Regions from separate parts of the Aeribacillus sp. FSL K6-3256 genome, predicted to be linked through region 4. Evidence: riboswitches for the same ligand, from Rfam matches in the RefSeq annotation. Region 4 holds a riboswitch; each other region holds the start of a gene.
The links. A riboswitch is a leader RNA that binds a small molecule or an ion and turns the genes downstream of it on or off. The one in region 4 is predicted to bind thiamine pyrophosphate.
Positions count from the first base shown of each region.

Region 1 (4,501 bases), 650 kb from region 4:
AAATTTTATATCTTCCTTTTTTGACCATACCTTCAGGCCATCATCAAACAGCTGATGCCCTGATGGAAGGGTTGTTACGGCTTGATCCTGACATTCATTGCGAAAAAATGGACCTTTTGTCATCGAAATTTGGAAAAATAGAAAGGCTGATATCTTCCTTTTATTTGCAATGGATTGGCCGTTTTCCTAAATCATACAGCCATATGTACCACAGGTCAGTGCTTGCGGAACAAAAGAGCGGCAAAAGGTTTTTCCATTATGAGGCACTTTTTCTCCGGCATTTAAAAAAGATCATTGATGAATTGAATCCGAAAATGATTGTTTGTACTCATGCTCTTCCTTCCTACTTGCTTGCCAGGCTGAAAGCCTCTTCTCAAATCAACATCCCTGTTATCAATGTATACACAGATTTTTTTATTCATCATCTTTGGGGAAAAAGAGAAATTGACTATCATTTTGTCGGTCACTCATATATGAAAGATTATTTGCTCGAAAAAGGTATAAAAAAAGAACAGATTTTTGTTACAGGGATTCCTATTCACCCAAATTTTACAAAAAGGAAAGATGAACATGTACATAGCATGCGTTTTTATCGAGGATTAATTTCGGGAGGAAGTTCAGGCGTCGGTTCAATAGAGAAGATAACGGAAAAAATCAGCCGCGATGATGATATCCATTATATGGTGTTATGCGGAAAAAACAGAAAGCTTTATGATCGATTAATAAAACAAAACCATCCACGAATTACTCCTTTGCCTTACATCTCTTCAAGAGAACAAATGAACGATCTGTACAATCGCGTCGATTTTATCATGACAAAGCCCGGGGGTGTGACAATCAGCGAATGTTTATACAAAAAAATTCCTATATTTGTATACCACACTCTTCCAGGACAGGAAGAAATAAATTTGGAGAAATTAACGAAATTCGGGATGGTGTTTGATTTTCGAAATTGGCAAGAGGAAACAAATATTTCGGCCTCCATTATTCGAGCGCTGCAATCTAAGCAGCTATCAAAATTTTTATCGAAAGTGGATGAATATCATAAAAGTTTAGCTCCGATTGAACCAGCGGGATTGATCAAACGTTTAATGAATGAATAGCTCCTGGAAGCCATTAAAGCTTCTAGGAGCATTAGTTTGAAAATTATTTATCGATAAAGGGATGACCCGCCCTCTATAAATTCTTTTGCTTTTTGCCTCAAACCTTCCTGAACGAAATCAGAATCACTTGAACCGGCCATTTTTCTTAAATTGTGGGAAATTTTCATCGAGCAAAATTTTGGACCGCACATAGAACAAAAATGGGCAATTTTCGCTCCTTCTGCCGGCAAAGTTTCGTCATGATATTCGCGTGCCCGTTCAGGATCGAGAGAAAGATTAAATTGGTCGTTCCAGCGAAATTCAAAACGGGCTTTTGATAAAGCATCATCCCTTATTTGGGCGCCTGGATGCCCTTTTGCCAAATCTGCGGCATGGGCTGCAATTTTATAAGCAACAACACCTTGGCGCACATCCTCTTTATTGGGAAGGCCTAAATGCTCTTTCGGAGTTACATAACATAGCATGGCCGTTCCGTACCAGCCGATCATGGCTGCTCCAATGGCTGACGTAATATGATCATAGCCGGGAGCAATATCGGTCGTTAATGGACCGAGGGTATAAAAAGGAGCCCCTTTGCAAATTTCATTTTCTAAATCAACATTTTCTTTAATTTTATGCATCGGAATGTGCCCAGGGCCTTCGATCATGACTTGGACATCATGTTTCCAGGCGATTTCCGTCAATTCACCGAGCGTTTTCAATTCGGCAAATTGCGCTTCATCATTGGCATCTCGAATAGATCCGGGACGCAAGCCGTCACCTAATGAAACGGCAATATCATATGTTTTTAAAATTTCGCAAATCTCTTCAAAATGAGTGTATAAAAAGTTTTCTTGATGATGCGCCATACACCACTGCGCCATGATCGAACCGCCGCGGGATACGATTCCGGTCGTCCGTTTGACGGTCAAAGGGATATAGCGAAGCAGCACGCCGGCATGTATAGTAAAATAATCGACCCCTTGTTCTGCTTGCTCAATTAATGTATCACGGTAAATTTCCCATGTTAAATCTTCAGCAACGCCATTTACTTTTTCGAGCGCTTGGTAAATCGGGACGGTTCCAACCGGCACGGGCGAGTTGCGGATGATAAATTCTCTTGTTGCATGAATATTTTTTCCTGTTGACAGGTCCATAATTGTGTCAGCGCCCCAGCGGATGGCCCAAAGCATCTTCTCAACTTCTTCTTCGATTGACGATGTTACAGCTGAATTGCCAATGTTGGCATTAATTTTTACATGAAAGTTCCGGCCGATGATCATCGGTTCACTTTCCGGGTGATTAATGTTGGACGGAATAATGGCCCTGCCGGCAGCGACTTCTTGACGAACGAATTCAGGATCCATGTTTTCACGAATCGCCACAAACTCCATCTCTGGGGTGATGATCCCCTTTTTTGCATAGTGCATTTGTGTAACGACAGCACCTTTTTTTGCTTTGAAAGGCTTTCGATGAAAAGGTGTGGCAATATTGTGATCTTCCCAATTGCGAAATCCATTATCTTCAGGCTTTACCTGGCGCCCGTCATATTCTACAACATCATGACGGTCTAAAATCCACTGTTTGCGCACAGCCGGCAAACCTTTATGAATATCTGCCTGAAAATCAGGATCTGTATAGGGACCGCTCGTGTCATAAACCTTTACAGGTTCATTTTCAAACGTTCCCGCTTCCGTTTTCGTGGGAGTTAATTGAATTTCCCTCAACGGAACCCGAATATCGGGTCTCGACCCAGTCACATAAATTTTTTTGCTTGCTGGAAACTGCATGTTTTCGAAATAATGTTTCATTTTTCTCCTCCTCCATTTTTTTATCTGAAGATGTGCATAGAAAAATAGGAGGGGAGATGGGACGTGAAAAATAAAAACGGGTTCGCTTTAGCACGAACCCGATCAATTCAATATAGAAAAAGAAGGCAATAAAATACTCCCGCTACCTACTTCCCTACGCTGGCATCATCCAGATCAGGTTCAAAGGGTTGAAGAACTTCAGGCGCGTTCTTCTCTCAGTCCAGCTAATTGGACACCCCTAGTAGATGGTTATATATTTTTTTTAATAGTAACATAATATGAAAAATAATGAAAATATTTTTTCGTTTCATGTTTGTTTGCAGAATTGTTGATTTTTGAAACTTTCTGCGCAATTGTCCGTAATAATATTAGGCAAAAAATAAGGGGGGAGAGGCCTGAAATCAAACAATAAGTTTTTCGCTATTTGCGCTCTGCTGCTCATCTTGTCGATTATTTGTGCGTCTTTTGATGCCAAATCAGCTGAAGGGAAAACAGTTTATTTTATTCCGATTGAAAATACAATTGAAAAAGGATTGGTGCATTTTATTAAACGATCCATTCAGGAGGCGGAAAAAGAAAAGGCGGATGTCATTGTTTTTGAATTGAACACTCCTGGCGGTGCTTTAGAGGCAGCGATAGAAATAGGCAAAATGATTATGGATACAGATATCAAAACAATCGCTTATGTAAATAAACATGCGATTTCCGCAGGGGCTTATATAGCATTAAGGGCTGATCAAATATATTACCATCCTGGCGGTACCATTGGGTCAGCGGCTGTCATTGACTCCAATGGCAATGCTGCAGAAGTAAAAGTGCAATCGTTTTGGAAAGCAGAGATGAGAAATGCTGCTGAGCTTCATGGCAGAGACCCTATGTTCGCTGAGGCGATGGTAGACAGCAGCTTGAATATGCCCGAATATGGTGCAGAAAAAGGAGAATTACTAACATTAACAGCAAAACAAGCGATGGAAGTCGGGTATGGTGAAGGCATCGCCAAAAGCCGGGCAGAGCTTTTGAAATCGATCGGAATGGAAGGTGCAAAAATCCAAGAGACTGAGGAGACGTTTGCTGAAAAAATAGCCCGTTTTGTAACAAACATGTATACCATTCCGATATTATTAACGATTAGCGGTTTAGGATTTGTGTTAGAATTGTACACTCCTGGGTTTGGCATTCCTGGTTTTATTGGACTATTGGCGCTGTTTTTGTTTTTCTTCGGTCATTTTATTGCAGGGCTTGCGGGATTGGAAACGGTTGTTTTGTTCGTGCTTGGGGTTCTGCTTATAATTGCAGAGTTGTTTGTTCCAGGAGGAATTATTGGAGCAATCGGTTTTCTTTCAGTCCTTTTAAGTTTATTTTTAGCAGCTGATCATATAGGACATATGGCGGTTTCTCTTTTTATTGCCGGTTCCATTTCGATATTCACAATATTCATTTTGTCAAAGGTGATTGGTAAGCGTATGAAATGGTTTAAAAAAATTATTTTAAATGATTCAATCAGCACGGAGAAAGGTTATGTATCCAATCAAAATCGTACAGATTTAATTGGGAAAACGGGTGTAACTGTGACTGCTTTACGGCCGGCAGGAACAGTAATGACCGATG
Region 1 covers NZ_CP150188.1:2,593,648-2,598,148, reverse strand. Annotated here, with positions in the region: gene NSQ84_RS12510 (galactosyldiacylglycerol synthase) at 1-1,103, shown strand, start outside; gene thiC (phosphomethylpyrimidine synthase ThiC) at 1,151-2,893, opposite strand; TPP riboswitch at 3,028-3,143, opposite strand; gene NSQ84_RS12500 (NfeD family protein) at 3,337-4,501, shown strand, end outside.
Region 1: another riboswitch for thiamine pyrophosphate. It lies ahead of thiC (phosphomethylpyrimidine synthase ThiC); the one in region 4 lies ahead of thiT (energy-coupled thiamine transporter ThiT).

Region 2 (4,501 bases), 1.6 Mb from region 4:
CAGCAAATCTTCTATGTTCCGAACACTATTCTCCACTTCCATCTGCTGGCCGTTGATGCGAAGTTTCACTGTTTAATCACCTCCCTTTCGCATCAGAAAGCAATCGGTTTAAAGAAAAGCTATGCACATAACGCTCATATTGATTCGTTTTCAAAATCATGTCTTTTACGATCAAGCTTGTAATCGGTGCTAGAAGAATGCCGTTTCGATAATGGCCGGTCGCAAAAAAGATTCCCTCATGCTCCGGGTGCTCGGCAAAATACGGCCAGCCGTCAGCTGTTTGCGGCCTGAGCGACGACCAAGCACTAACGACCGGTTCAGACCCGATTTCTGGCATAATTTTCTGAACCTTTATCATTAATTCGGATACTCCTTTGACTGTCGGATGCGTATCCCAGTCGTTTTCATAAGAAGTTGCTCCAATAATAACGGTGCCGTCTTTTTTCGGTACGATATAACAGTGCTCGTAAAACACTGTTTTGTTGATCACCAGTTTTTTCGGTTTTATGGCTAAGCATTCTCCTTTAACGGGCTTCATTGGATTTCTCAGCCCCAGCTTTTCAAAGAAAAAGCCACTCCAAACTCCGCTTGAAACGACGACTTTTCCACATATAAAAACTCCTTGGGAAGTGACAAGCTTGTATGCTTTTCCCTCTTTAATCACGTCGAAAACAGGACATTGTTCAAAAATAGATGCACCATATTTTCTAGCGCCTTTCGCATATGCGTGGCAAACAGATGAACCTTTCACTTGGCCGTCATGCTTAAGCCAAAGAGCTCCCGCAATGTCTTCAGAAACATGTGGCTCATTTGCCAGTACGTTTTCCCTTGAATGCCATTCTAGTTCATTCTCATCTGCAAGCGATTGCAGAAAGCGGCCTTCTTCCTCAGTAAATGCAAGCCGATACATGCCTTCCTGCACAAGCTCAATATCCACACCAGATTGCTCCAATAATTCTTTTGCAAGGCTCGGATATAAATTTCGGCTCTCTAAGCATAGCTCAAAAAATATGTCTCTTTTTTCATTTTCAGAATGGGCACCCAGCATTCCTGCTGCAGCGGATGTCGCTTTACCTCCGATTTCGCCGCTTTCAAACACGGCGGTCTTCAGCCCTGCTTTTGATAGCTCATAGGCGATCCCTTGGCCGATGACCCCTCCCCCGATGATTCCAACATCAAAAACGTTCATTTTAAAAAGCTTCCCCTTTCCTGAAAAGTTTGGCAGCGCTCTCTGGATCTTTCGAAGAAAAGATATAGGACATAACGGCAATACCGCTTGCTTTTTTTTCTAAAACCTTTTGCATATTATCAGGCGTGATCCCACCGATGGCGATAATAGGAATATTGACGTGTCCAACGATTTTCCCAAGCAAATCTGTTCCCTTTGCCGGAAGTCCTTTTTTACTGTTCGTTTCAAAAACGTTTCCGAAAAAACAATAGTCTGCTCCGTCTTTTTCTGCTTTTACCGCTTCATCTAATGAATGGACGCTGACACCGGCTTTTATTTGCGGAAAAGCGCTTTTCACTTTTTTTACCGGCAGGCCGGTTCCCGGAAGATGAACATTTTGAACGCCTGTTAGGAGCGCAACATCGAGCCGATCGTTGATAACAAGCTGTTCTCTCCTTATCCCGTTTGCCAAAAGCTGTTCTACAAGATGAATGATCTCACATGGTCTTTTATTTTTTTCTCGTATATGAACGTAATCAACATGATCTGATATGGACAAAATTATGCGTATTAGCTCGTTGACTGGTTTTGTTCCGTCTGTTACGGCATGAAGCTCCAACATTGTACATTCCTTTCATGAGAAAGACGCTCACACTCGTCTTTCAAGGTTCAAAACTGGAAAGCAGCTGTCCAAGGGTGAGACTGGAAACAATAAAAAACCACCTTCCTTGCTGGAAAGTGGTAATGGAATATCAGACATATGTTTCAAATTCCCACTTCCCTACGCTGGCATCATCCAGATCAGGTTCAAAGGGTCTTAAAGTCAACACTTTAATCTCAGCCTTTCCAAAGGCTCCCCTAGTGGATGCTTATTAAATTTTCATACTAATTTCATGCTATCACAATTTGTTTTGTTTGCAAATATTATTTGCTAAATTCCAGCTCATCTTTTAACTCATTTACATATTTGCGGGAACCCGTTACAATCAAGCGGTCCCCTTTTTTCAATTCGGTATCGCCGTGAGGCACAATGGAATCTTCACCTCGAAAAATCCGGACAAAGATACAATCTCCTGTAAACGGAAAGTATCGAAGCTTCATTCCATCATATTTTCGGTTATTCATATTAATTTGATAAAGAGAGTTGTCTTGGTTTGTTAAGATCCGCATAACGCCAGGCGATTCGATCAAAGCCCTGAGCAGCGTTTTTGTTGACAGCATGACGGAAAATACGCTGATCCCCTTTTCTTTTAATGCTTGATCCAACTCCGGGGAAGAAATAGAGGCGATGACCTGTTCTACGCCGCATTCTTTTGCATATGTCGCAATTTCCGCATTTCTTTCTTCATCCCCAGTAGCCACTATTACTATATCAGCTTCCATTATGTGGTGTTCATTCAATGATTCTATCGAATAGTCTTTCAATTCTTCAATTTTAAACACCGATTGAGCAGTCCCGTTTTCAATTTTGTCTTGCTGTGTATGATATACGGTTGCTTCATACAAATTTTTGTCCAATTCCCTTGTGACTGGAAGGGTCATTTGATTTGCACCAATAAAAGCAATTTTCTTTTTTGGCTGCACCGCCATTTTTTTGGGGAATAATTTTTTAAATCCTATCGGCGTGATAATGCTTGTTAACACGGCAACTACTATTAATGCGTCAGCCATTTGCTTATCAATCAGTTCGATTCGCTGTCCAATTTCAGCTGCCGCAATAACTAATGATAAAGTAGCAGTCAACAAGAACGCCGCCGCAATCGTTGTATTCGTATCATACCATTTTCTCAGCACAAAAACGGGAATAAACTTTGAGATCAAGAGGGCGAGAAATAACAAAGGAATTAACAAAAGAAGGTTCGGATCTTTGATCAATTCCCATAAATCCAATTCCACCCCTACCATGACAAAAAAGATCGGGATTAAAAAACCGTAACCAAACGAATCTAGCTTTTGCACCAAGTCTGAATTAGGCGATAAAAGCGAGACTAAAACTCCCGCAAGGAAGGCGCCTAAAATATTTTCTGCCCCAAGCGTTTCCGATAAACCTACAAGTGCGAGAATTAACGTAAAAACCGCCCTTGTTCCAATTTGAACCGTTCCTTTTGACATCGTTTTAATAAAGGATCGACTTTTAAACCTTTTGCCAATGAAGTAAAGCAGTACGCCTGCTGCAAACAAAAGAAGCAGAAGCCATGTATTGCTTTCTCCTTCGCTGTTTAAGGAGACAAAAACCGCCAGCAAAATCATGGTGACAAGGTCGGCTATGACAGCCACCAGCAAAATAATTTGGCCGATGTTTGTTTTCATAATCTGCTCGTCTTTCAGCGTCGGCACTACTACTCCTAAAGAAATCGTTGAAATCACTAACGTCATGAAAAAGGCATTGCGGATAAATCCCATCCACATTAACAAATACGATAAAAGTAATGAAACAACGAAAATGCCAAGAAAAACAATTGACGCAACCAAAAAAGTATGAGGAGCGTTTTTTCCGTTGGGCAGCTTTTCTTCTTTTTTCTTCTCTTTGGAGAAAATGGTGAAATCAATCTCAAGCCCGCTTAAAAACATGAGAAATATAAATCCCAGCGTTGAGAGAGTTGCCAGCCATACATCTTCCTGCACTAAATTAAATCCCGTTTTCCCGATGATTAATCCGACAATAATTTCCGCAACGACGACAGGAATGAATGTCAGTTTGAACCGATGCAGCAAAATCGGGGTTAAAAAAGCGCCGACCAGCACGATGACAAGAGAGGTTACTGCATGTGATTCCATATTGCGCCTCCTTTAGCTAATTTTGTTAGAGCAAATAGTTCATAAATAGTGTCGCCATGCCAAAATAAATCAAAATGCTGATCATATCATTAATCGTTGTAATAAATGGACCGGAGGCCACAGCCGGGTCAATGCGAAGCCTGTGCATGACAAGAGGAACAAACGCCCCGGCAATTGTCGCAACAGTCAGCGTTGACAATATGGAAAGACCCACTAGCAGTCCTAAGAAAAATTTCTGCTTCCAAATAAAAATTGTCAGTGCAACAACAATTCCGCATACTGTTCCGGTAATCAAGCCGGTTCCAGCTTCTTTGAGAATAATTTTCCACACGCGTTCGGAAGTGCCTTCGCCTGTTGCAATTCTTCTTACGGCAACAGCGAGAGCTTGTGTTCCTGTATTTCCAGCCATCCCTGCAATTAATGGTATAAAGAGCGCTAAAGTTGCCACTTTGTTCAACGTTTCTTCAAACTGGCCGATTAGGCCGGCGGTGAACATTCCTAAAAATAGGAGAATAATAAGCCATGGCAATCTTTTTTTGGCAGCAGAAACAGCAT
Region 2 covers NZ_CP150188.1:1,083,824-1,088,324, reverse strand. Annotated here, with positions in the region: gene thiS (sulfur carrier protein ThiS) at 1-69, opposite strand, end outside; gene thiO (glycine oxidase ThiO) at 77-1,189, opposite strand; gene tenI (thiazole tautomerase TenI) at 1,191-1,790, opposite strand; TPP riboswitch at 1,930-2,038, opposite strand; gene NSQ84_RS05290 (monovalent cation:proton antiporter family protein) at 2,093-3,946, opposite strand; gene mgtE (magnesium transporter) at 3,972-4,501, opposite strand, start outside.
Region 2: another riboswitch for thiamine pyrophosphate. It lies ahead of tenI (thiazole tautomerase TenI); the one in region 4 lies ahead of thiT (energy-coupled thiamine transporter ThiT).

Region 3 (4,501 bases), 1.8 Mb from region 4:
CCATTTCAATTCTTCTTCCCGTTTTCCTTCTGCAAGCTCATTCATTAAATCTTTCAGCCATTTTGCCAATTCACCGAATTCTGTTGATGCGTACATTTTTACCCACTCGCCGTAAAACTCATGTTCACTGGCACCAGGAATCTCATGTAAGCGTGTGCCGATTTCATAATAGCTCCATGTACATGGAAGGACTGCGGCAACCAGTTCTGCCAATGATCCTCGCTGCGACACATTTAACATATAGCTCGTATATGCAACGGTTGTAGCAGCAGGCTGAACTTGTTCTAATTTTTCCTTCTCTATTCCTATTCTTTCAGCGTATTGACGATGCAAATCCATTTCCACTTTTAACGTCGAATGTAGAAGATCAGCAAAAACTGTCATTGTTTGAAGATTGTGAGCCTTTAAGCTTCCAAGGGCAAACAGGCGGCAGTATTCGATTAAATAAAGATAATCCTGCTCCATAAAAAAGCGAAATTTGTCGATATCCAGCGTCCCATTGCCGATTCCTTGAACAAACGGATGATGGTAACTCGCTTCCCAAATCGGTTTTGCAGTTTTATACAATCGGTCTGTAAACATTTGAATTACCCCTTTCGCAGCTTTTGTAATTGTCATCGTTTTTTCTGATACCAATCAAATAAAAACGCGATCAGCGATTTTGTAAATGTTTTTAATTGGGGGATGGACAGCTTTTCATTCACCGAATGTGCATCTTCAAGCGTGCCCGGTCCATATAAAACGACGGGAATTCCCGCTTCACTCAGCCAGCCGCCGTCTGTCACAGTAGGGGACATCGTCAGCTTTGCTTCCTCATTAAATGCCAGTTTATGTGCTTTTTGTAATGTTTTCACTCCGAGTGAATGTTCGTCATATGAAAAAGCTGGGAAAATTTCTCCTCGATCTTCAATCATCGATGTGCCGCCCCATTTAAATTTCGGAGGATATTTCCGAAGCCATGGATCAGCCATTGCAACATGATGGATATGTTCTTCAATTTCCCGGATCACCTCTACATAATGCTCTTCCGGGTAATAGTGAACGGTAATCCAAAGGGAACATTTATCGGCCACAAAAGCGGCGTGCCTTCCACCTTCAATCACTGCTGGATTAATTGTGGCAGAACCAGGCGGAAAGCCTTTGCTCGTTTTCATCACTGCCCAATGCTGTTCAAGCTCTCGCAGTCCTTCAATAATTTTCATCATTTTTTCAATCGCGCTTGCCCCAAAAAGCTTCCCGCCGGCATGAATCATTTGTCTTCTCGTGCCATCGTGAAATGTCTCGGGGCTTTCAATCGTAATCCAGCCCGTGATCACCCCGCCCTGCCCTTGTATTTCACAGTTGCTTGAATCGACAACGATGGCAAAATCAGCTCGATATCCCCGGTCGCAGCACGATTTTGTTCCTGCTTCGCCTACTTCTTCACCGACGACGGACTGAAAAATGATATCCCCTCCCGGCTCAATGCCGTTTTCTTGCAGCAGCTTTAATGCAAACAGACTGGCAGCCATTCCCCCTTTCATATCCGCTACACCGCGTCCATATATGTAATCCCCTTTAACCGTTGCCTCAAAAGGAGGCGTTAGCCATTCTTCTCCCTCTTCGATTGAAGCGACATCAATATGCCCGTTAATAATTAAACTGTGGTAATTTTCTGGATCTTTTCCTTTTTTCGTTCCTACTACGACTGGATCTTGTTCATATAAATCCCATTGATCAATGGAAAAGCCGATGTCTTCCAAATATGAGGCGACATACTTTTGAGCCTCTTTTGCATTTCTTGCCGGAGGGCTCGGCGTTTCAAACGATACGAGTGTTTTTAGAAGATTCAGAAGTTCTTCTTCCCTTTCATCAATTTGCTGAAATAGCGTTTGTAACACGTTGTCTCCCCTTTCTTAACATTTTGTTTTGAAAAATGGTTTGCCAACCAGCCTTGTAATGCAAAAAGCCCGTTCCCAATATAAGGGAACGGGCAAGTATATACAAAACCCATAGACAGGTTTCGATATTACTGCACCACTTCCCTACGCTAGTATGATCTAGATCAGGTTCAAAGGGTCAAGGCACACGCCTTTCTCAGCCTTTCGGCTCCCCTAGTGGTATGTTAATATTATGAAATTTTCATTTAATTTCATTAAATCATAAAATATAGAAAAATACAAGCTAACGGTTAATTGATCCTTTTTGCTGTCTTTAATAATTCACGATAACCAATTCGAGTAAATTGCAAATGTTGATCAATATAATTAGCCTTTTTCAAATGCTCGATGGATTGTTCGGAAAAACTGCCGCTAATTTCCTGAAACCTTTGATTAATTTCCACTAACGAATGATTTAATATAAAATCCGCATCAAGCAGCAGGACAATCCGCTCGATCTCAGGATCTCTTTTTAAAATCAAGTTGGCAATCCGGCCTTTCATGAATGCTAGCTCTTGTTGAAGCTTTGAAGCTTCATCCTCTTTTTCTCTAATTTTGGCTCGGTACTTTTGTTTTTCTTCCTCTTCGATACCGGCTTTTGTTAATAGCTCCTCCAACAATTGCGTTTTATCAAGCTCCAGTTTATTTAATTGCTGTTCTTTTCGCGCCATTTCTGTTTCATCAGGCAGCTTTTCGGTTTGAATAGGCTCTTTTCGTTCTTCTTTCATCTTTATCATATAGTCTATTTTCCGATAGACAAGGAAGGCGAGAACAACTAAACATCCATTTAATAGCAGAGATATAAAACGCACGACGACGTCGTTAAATGCAAGCAAATAAAATAGGAAAAGGATAACGATGACAGCCAAAAGCACCTTTAATAGATTCATAATGGAAAAAGTTTGTGATTGTTTTGCCATCCACCTATGCTCCTTTTTGTTCAAACTAGCATCATTTATTATAGCATGTTGTGATTTGGAATGTGAATCATTTCTTTAGGATTGAGAGCTGGAAAAAGGATGTCAGATGAATGGTAAATGGAGATGCTTATCTTTTGAAAGCTTCGAAGCAATAAAAACAAGTCCTTTCAAAGCCGGAAAGGTATTTTTCTAAAATGAAAAACCACCTGCAATGTTTTGCAGATGGTTGAATCATTCAGCGTTTTCTGTTTCCGCTAACACCCGATTAACACGTTTTTCCAGCATTTTCATTCCGCTTCCTCCTGCTTGGAAGTGGCGAAGAATGCCGTTTTTGTCAAAAACATAATATGCAGGTACATATTGATTTTCAAAAGCATCGGTTAATTTATGTTCGTTGTCAACAAAGATCGGTTGCGTAATCCCGTGTTCTTCCGCTACTTTTTTAATATCATCAATATCTAAATCCTTTTCGGAGCGAGGCATATGAACAGCTACTACGTTCAGTTTATCTTTATATTGATCGCGGAACTCATTTACTTTCGGCATTGCTTCTTTACACAAATGGCAGCTGATTGACCAAAAATGGATTAATGTTGGTTTTTCACCGATTAATTGCTCTTTCGATACTTCGCCATTCAGCCAAGTTGTTGCTCCGACTAATTCAGGCATTGGCTCACGTAATTTCATTTCCGTTTCCTCCTTGAAGAATGAATATCAAAAAAATAATCGTTTGAAAAAAGGCCTAACGTACTGCTAGGCCCTTTGAATGAAAAGCTTCATTATACTTTAAGCGTTTCTTGACCAGGCTTCCAGTTTGCTGGGCAAAGTCCGCCAGTTTGAAGCGCTTGAAGTACACGCAATGTTTCATCAACATCGCGGCCAATGTTGTTATGGAATACTGTTTGATATTGAAGTTCGCCTTCTGGATTGATGATGAACAATCCGCGAAGAGCAACTCCTTCTTCTTCGATTAAAACGCCGTAGTCTCTTGATACTTGATGATTTGTATCTGCTGCAAGCGGATATTTAATATCGCCTAAACCGTTCTCTTCGCGAGGAGTTTTAATCCAAGCTAAGTGTGTGTGAATTGTGTCAGTTGATACACCAATCACTTCTGCATCAAGATCTTCAAATTCTTCATAACGGTCAGAAATAGCTGTGATTTCAGTTGGACAAACGAAAGTGAAGTCCATTGGATAAAAGAAAAGAACTGTCCATTTTCCTTGTTTCATGATTTCTTCCAAGCTTACTTTACCAAACTCTTTGTTTGGCAAAACGGCATCCATTTCAAAACGTGGAGCTTGTTTACCAACCAAACGCTCTGCCATTATGTAACCCTCCATTTTAAAATTTTATTTTAAAGGAAACTTTTTGATCGTTTCCTTCAAAAACAAATGAGAATGAATTGAGTATTTTCTCAATGTCCTTCCTCCGATTACTATTATATATAACAACAAAATTTTAGTCAATTTTAAGTAATAATTAATTTAAATAATTTGTTTTACATTTTCATTGCGGTGAAGAGAACAATAATACTATTTCCAATTTTCGCCGCTATCATTAAAAAAATGTAACAATCATTGAAAATTCCTTTTTCTATGCTAAACTTTCAACTGTACATTCAGTTTAACACGATCCCGTCAAATAACCAAATGATTGGCT
Region 3 covers NZ_CP150188.1:1,420,574-1,425,074, reverse strand. Annotated here, with positions in the region: gene tenA (thiaminase II) at 1-582, opposite strand, end outside; gene NSQ84_RS06920 (acetylornithine deacetylase) at 615-1,880, opposite strand; TPP riboswitch at 2,005-2,105, opposite strand; gene NSQ84_RS06915 (hypothetical protein) at 2,171-2,839, opposite strand; gene NSQ84_RS06910 (TlpA disulfide reductase family protein) at 3,071-3,526, opposite strand; gene NSQ84_RS06905 (peroxiredoxin) at 3,619-4,167, opposite strand.
Region 3: another riboswitch for thiamine pyrophosphate. It lies ahead of NSQ84_RS06920 (acetylornithine deacetylase); the one in region 4 lies ahead of thiT (energy-coupled thiamine transporter ThiT).

Region 4 (4,501 bases):
CTCTCGGGGGAATGAAAAAAGAAGTTGAAGCTGGGGTGAGCATCGGTATTCAGCCAACAATAAAAGATTTAATCAGTCTTATTGAACAATATCAGGAGGAAGGATACAAGAGAGTAAAAATAAAGATTAAACCAGGTTGGGATATTGAAGTAGTTAAGGAAATACGGAAGCATTTTCCGAACTTGGATTTAATGGCTGATGCGAACAGTGCCTATACATTAAAAGATATAAATCATCTAAAACAATTGGATGAGTTTCAATTAATGATGATTGAGCAGCCTCTTGCGCACGATGATATTGTGGATCATAGCAAACTTCAAAAAGAATTGGACACACCGATCTGTTTAGATGAAAGTATTTGTTCCTTCGAAGATGCTCGAAAGGCTGTTGAACTTCGAAGCTGCAAAATTATGAATATAAAAATCGGCCGTGTTGGCGGTTTGACAGAAGCAAAAAAAATCCATGATTTTTGCAAAGAGCAAAATGTTCCAGTTTGGTGCGGAGGGATGCTTGAATCAGGGATTGGACGGGCCCATAATATAGCCTTAGCGACACTTGAACAATTCACACTGCCAGGAGATATATCCAGTTCATCTAAGTATTGGGAAGAAGATATTATTGAACCGGAAATATCGGTTTATAATGGAAAAATTGCCTTGCCTGATAACCCGGGGATCGGTTTTCATGTAAGCCGTGAAAAATTAAAAAAATACACTGTTGAAACGAAAGTATTTACCCTATAAACAAAATTATCCTCTGCATGTTTTGCAGAGGATGATTTTGTTTATTTTACAACCAATCTTGGCGCCGCCATAATGAGAATAACAGTAACGACAGCGCATAATACAAAGGCTCCTATCATCGTAATGCCGTTTACGATCAAAGAATAAACGACCGCTGACATTCCTTCTGGTGCATATTCTCCGAAGAAAAAGACACCGCTGATAAAATGCCAAAAATAACGTGCAAAAGCTCCGATGAAGACGCCAAAGATGATGAAAACAAGAGCAGAGCTTTTCTTTCCATCTTTCAGCTTATTTTGGATAGTTTTGCTGAAAAGACCGGCTAAACCGATAAAGGAAAAAGCTAGAAAATAGTCGATGAAGCCTTGAACAGGCGTCAGGATGTATGCATCACCTAATACAATTTGCAATAATCCCCATAAAAAGCCGGAAATGAAGCCAATCTTTGCACCGGATCGAAACGATAATATGAGTACAGGCACCATGGCAATGGATATAGAAATGGCTGATGATAATTGAATGGAAGGGAGAAGATCAAGTATAACTGCCAATGCTGCAAAGATTGCTGCTTCTATTAATAGTAATAAGCGATTTTTTTCCAAAAATAAAACCCCCTGTATATTATTTGCTATCAACAAATATCCATAAGGGGGAAAAAGGCTGTATCATGGATCAGTATACTTCCACATCCCTACGCTAGCATTAACTAACAGGTTCAAAGGGTCTGGACGAAATATCCGTCCACTCTCAGCATATAGCTCCCCTTGTGGATCTGTTGATATTCGAATCTTATGTCTATCATAATAGACTATAAGAAAATTGTCATTCTTTTTTCGCTATATTCAAATAAATTTAAACACGATAAAGCTGAAATGCAGCCTTTGGACAAAAAGTAATGAAAAAAGGGCGTTAACAATAAGAACTTTTTTCAGAATGGGGGTTTTGGTTTGAATCTTAAACGTGAGCGTTATGAAGTAGTGGATGTGGTGCGGGGGGCTGCGATATTTGGCATTTTACTTGTGAATATGGCGCATTTCAGCTATCCAGATGTATATTTATACCAAATAGGCAGCGAAAATTTTTTTACTGAAACATGGAGAACATGGGATTTTCTAACGAAAAATATTTTGGAAATATTTGTACAAATGAAGTTTATTACAATGTTCTCATTATTGTTCGGATTTGGAATCATCATCATGGAGGAACGGGCTTTAGGAAACGGCAGGAACTTTGTTTCTATATATATACGCAGACTGGTGGTGCTTTTTGTATTTGGACTAATTCATTCATTTTTCATTTGGGATGGAGACATTTTAATGGATTATGCTGTGCTGGGGTTTCTTCTCCTTTTTTTCCGGAAGTGTTCCTGGAAAACCCTTTTGGTATGGACTGTATGTTTATTTAGTTTATATTTGCTCCTTATTGGTTTGATGACGGCTGTATCCAATGGTGAGGATGCTTTAGTCCAAAAAAGAGAGCAGGCTGCCTTACTGGAAGAGGAGGCAAGAAACGCAATCCATTCATATCAAAACGGAAGTTTTACTGATATTTTCCATCAGCGTATTCATGATCGGCTTTTTTACATGTCTATGTCTGGCATGTGGCCTTTTCAACCGCTTGTCTATATAATAAACATGCTCCCATATATCAGCATGTTTTTAGTTGGCATGATATTTGCGAAACAAAAGCTTTTTCAAGAACCGGAGAAGCATCGAAGGTTATTAACAGCCATCTGGTTTTTCGGGCTTATCATTGGGCTTCCGTTAAATATTTTTGCGGTCACCGCTAAAAATAGTTTTTACATGGTGTTCGGTGCACCATTTCTCATGTTGTTTTATGTGATCTCTCTCATATTTTTATATTTTCACCCAATCTGTCGGCAAATTGTTAAGAAGATTGCGCCTGTTGGACGCATGTCATTGACAAATTACATCATGCAATCTGTTATTTGTACATATATTTTTTATCATTACGGATTGGGATTGTACGGTAAAGTATACCCCTTCGCCGGTTTTTGGCTTGCACTCGCAATTTTTGCCGTGCAGCTTATCATCAGCCATATTTGGTTTAAATATTTTCAATTAGGGCCGTTGGAGTGGGTATGGAGAACAGCGATGTATTTCAAGCGCCAGCCTATTCGCATGAAAAAGGAAGTTTCGAAGCATAATAACAGATCAAGATGAATTGTAAAAATGTAGTTTCAAATCTCAGATTTTGAGTTTATGATAGCTCTTTCTTTTTGAAAATAATTTATAGTATGATGGAACAAAGGAGTGTCTAGGCAACATGTTTCTACAAGCAATTTTTATTTTTTTGCTGCAATTATTGTATGTACCAGTATTGACGATCCGAACTATTTTGTTAGTGAAAAATCAAACAAAGGCTGCTGCTGGTATAGGTTTGCTAGAAGCAGCGATTTATATTGTCGCTTTAGGAATAGTTTTTCAAGATTTATCTAATATTTACAATATTAGTGCATATATTATCGGTTTTGGTGCAGGGCTGTTGTTGGGCGGTGAACTGGAGAAAAAGCTGGCTTTTGGATATGTAACATACAATGTGAATTTAATGGATAAAAATTCCGGATTAGTAAAAAAATTGAGGGAGGCTGGTTTTGGGGTTACGGTCTTTCAAGGAGAAGGAATGAATTCGATTAGGTATCGTTTGGAAGTTGTTGCCAAACGGTCTCGGGAGGAAGAATTTTTAAAACTTGTCAATGAAATAGAACCAAAAGCGTTTTTAAGCTCATATGAAATTCGTTCTTTTAAAGGCGGATATTTAACAAAAGCGATGAAAAAGCGGGTAAAGCGTTTAGAAAAAGAACGAACATAACGGTCGAAGGGAGGATGAAGCGTGGATATATTTGCACAAATTGCTGAGGATCGGATCAAAAAGGCATATGAAGAGGGAGAGTTTAAAGAACTTCCCGGGATGGGGAAGCCTCTCCCGCATGACGATTTGTCTGATATTCCGGAAGAACTCCGAATGGCTTATCGTCTTTTGAGAAACGCCGGTATGGTCGATCAAGAAAATGACTTGAAAAAGGAACTATTAACTATTCAAGATTTACTAAAATGCTGTGAAGATGAAGCAGAAAGGAAAAAATTACAACAAAAGCTGTCGGAAAAACAATTAGCATTGGAACGAATCGTGAAGAAAAGGAATATATTCAACACATCTGCATCTCAATTTTATAAAGATAAAGTTTATAAAAAGCTTATTTGACGTTTTCGAAAAAGAATGGTGCCTTTATTTTCGCCATTCTTTTAAATTTGCTGTTTTTTCAAGGCTTCTCTATGGAAGACATAATATAAAGCAAGATTGAAAAAGCCTAAGAAAATGACTATCACCGAAAGCGGAAGCTCCTTTGCAAAACCGACCAAAATTCCAGACAATAAACAGAAGAGAGCAACGAATAAATAAAAATATTTCATAAGTGTCACGACCATTTTTTTGACCCCCAAACAAAGAAAACGTTTTCTTTTATTATAAATCATTTGTCACAAAAACGAAACAAAAAATTCACATTTTGTTCAAAAAATAGACACCGTTTTGACAAAAAGTTATTATACAAAAAGCAGCTTATACTGAATTTATAAAGCTGCTTTAAAGTAAAAACGATTTCTTCTGAAATCTGGCATCTAAACAACAAGGAGGTCTATCTTTATTTTTCTCCTGCAAAAGAAAAAAGAGAATGATGAAAATGGAGCGTGTACACGATTCGCCTGCTTTAGAATCCAAGCTAAACCTCTGATGGA
Region 4 covers NZ_CP150188.1:3,238,742-3,243,242, reverse strand. Annotated here, with positions in the region: gene menC (o-succinylbenzoate synthase) at 1-743, shown strand, start outside; gene thiT (energy-coupled thiamine transporter ThiT) at 785-1,345, opposite strand; TPP riboswitch at 1,415-1,518, opposite strand; gene NSQ84_RS15650 (DUF418 domain-containing protein) at 1,691-2,926, shown strand; gene NSQ84_RS15645 (DUF2179 domain-containing protein) at 3,030-3,575, shown strand; gene NSQ84_RS15640 (DUF1992 domain-containing protein) at 3,597-3,968, shown strand; gene NSQ84_RS15635 (hypothetical protein) at 4,010-4,192, opposite strand.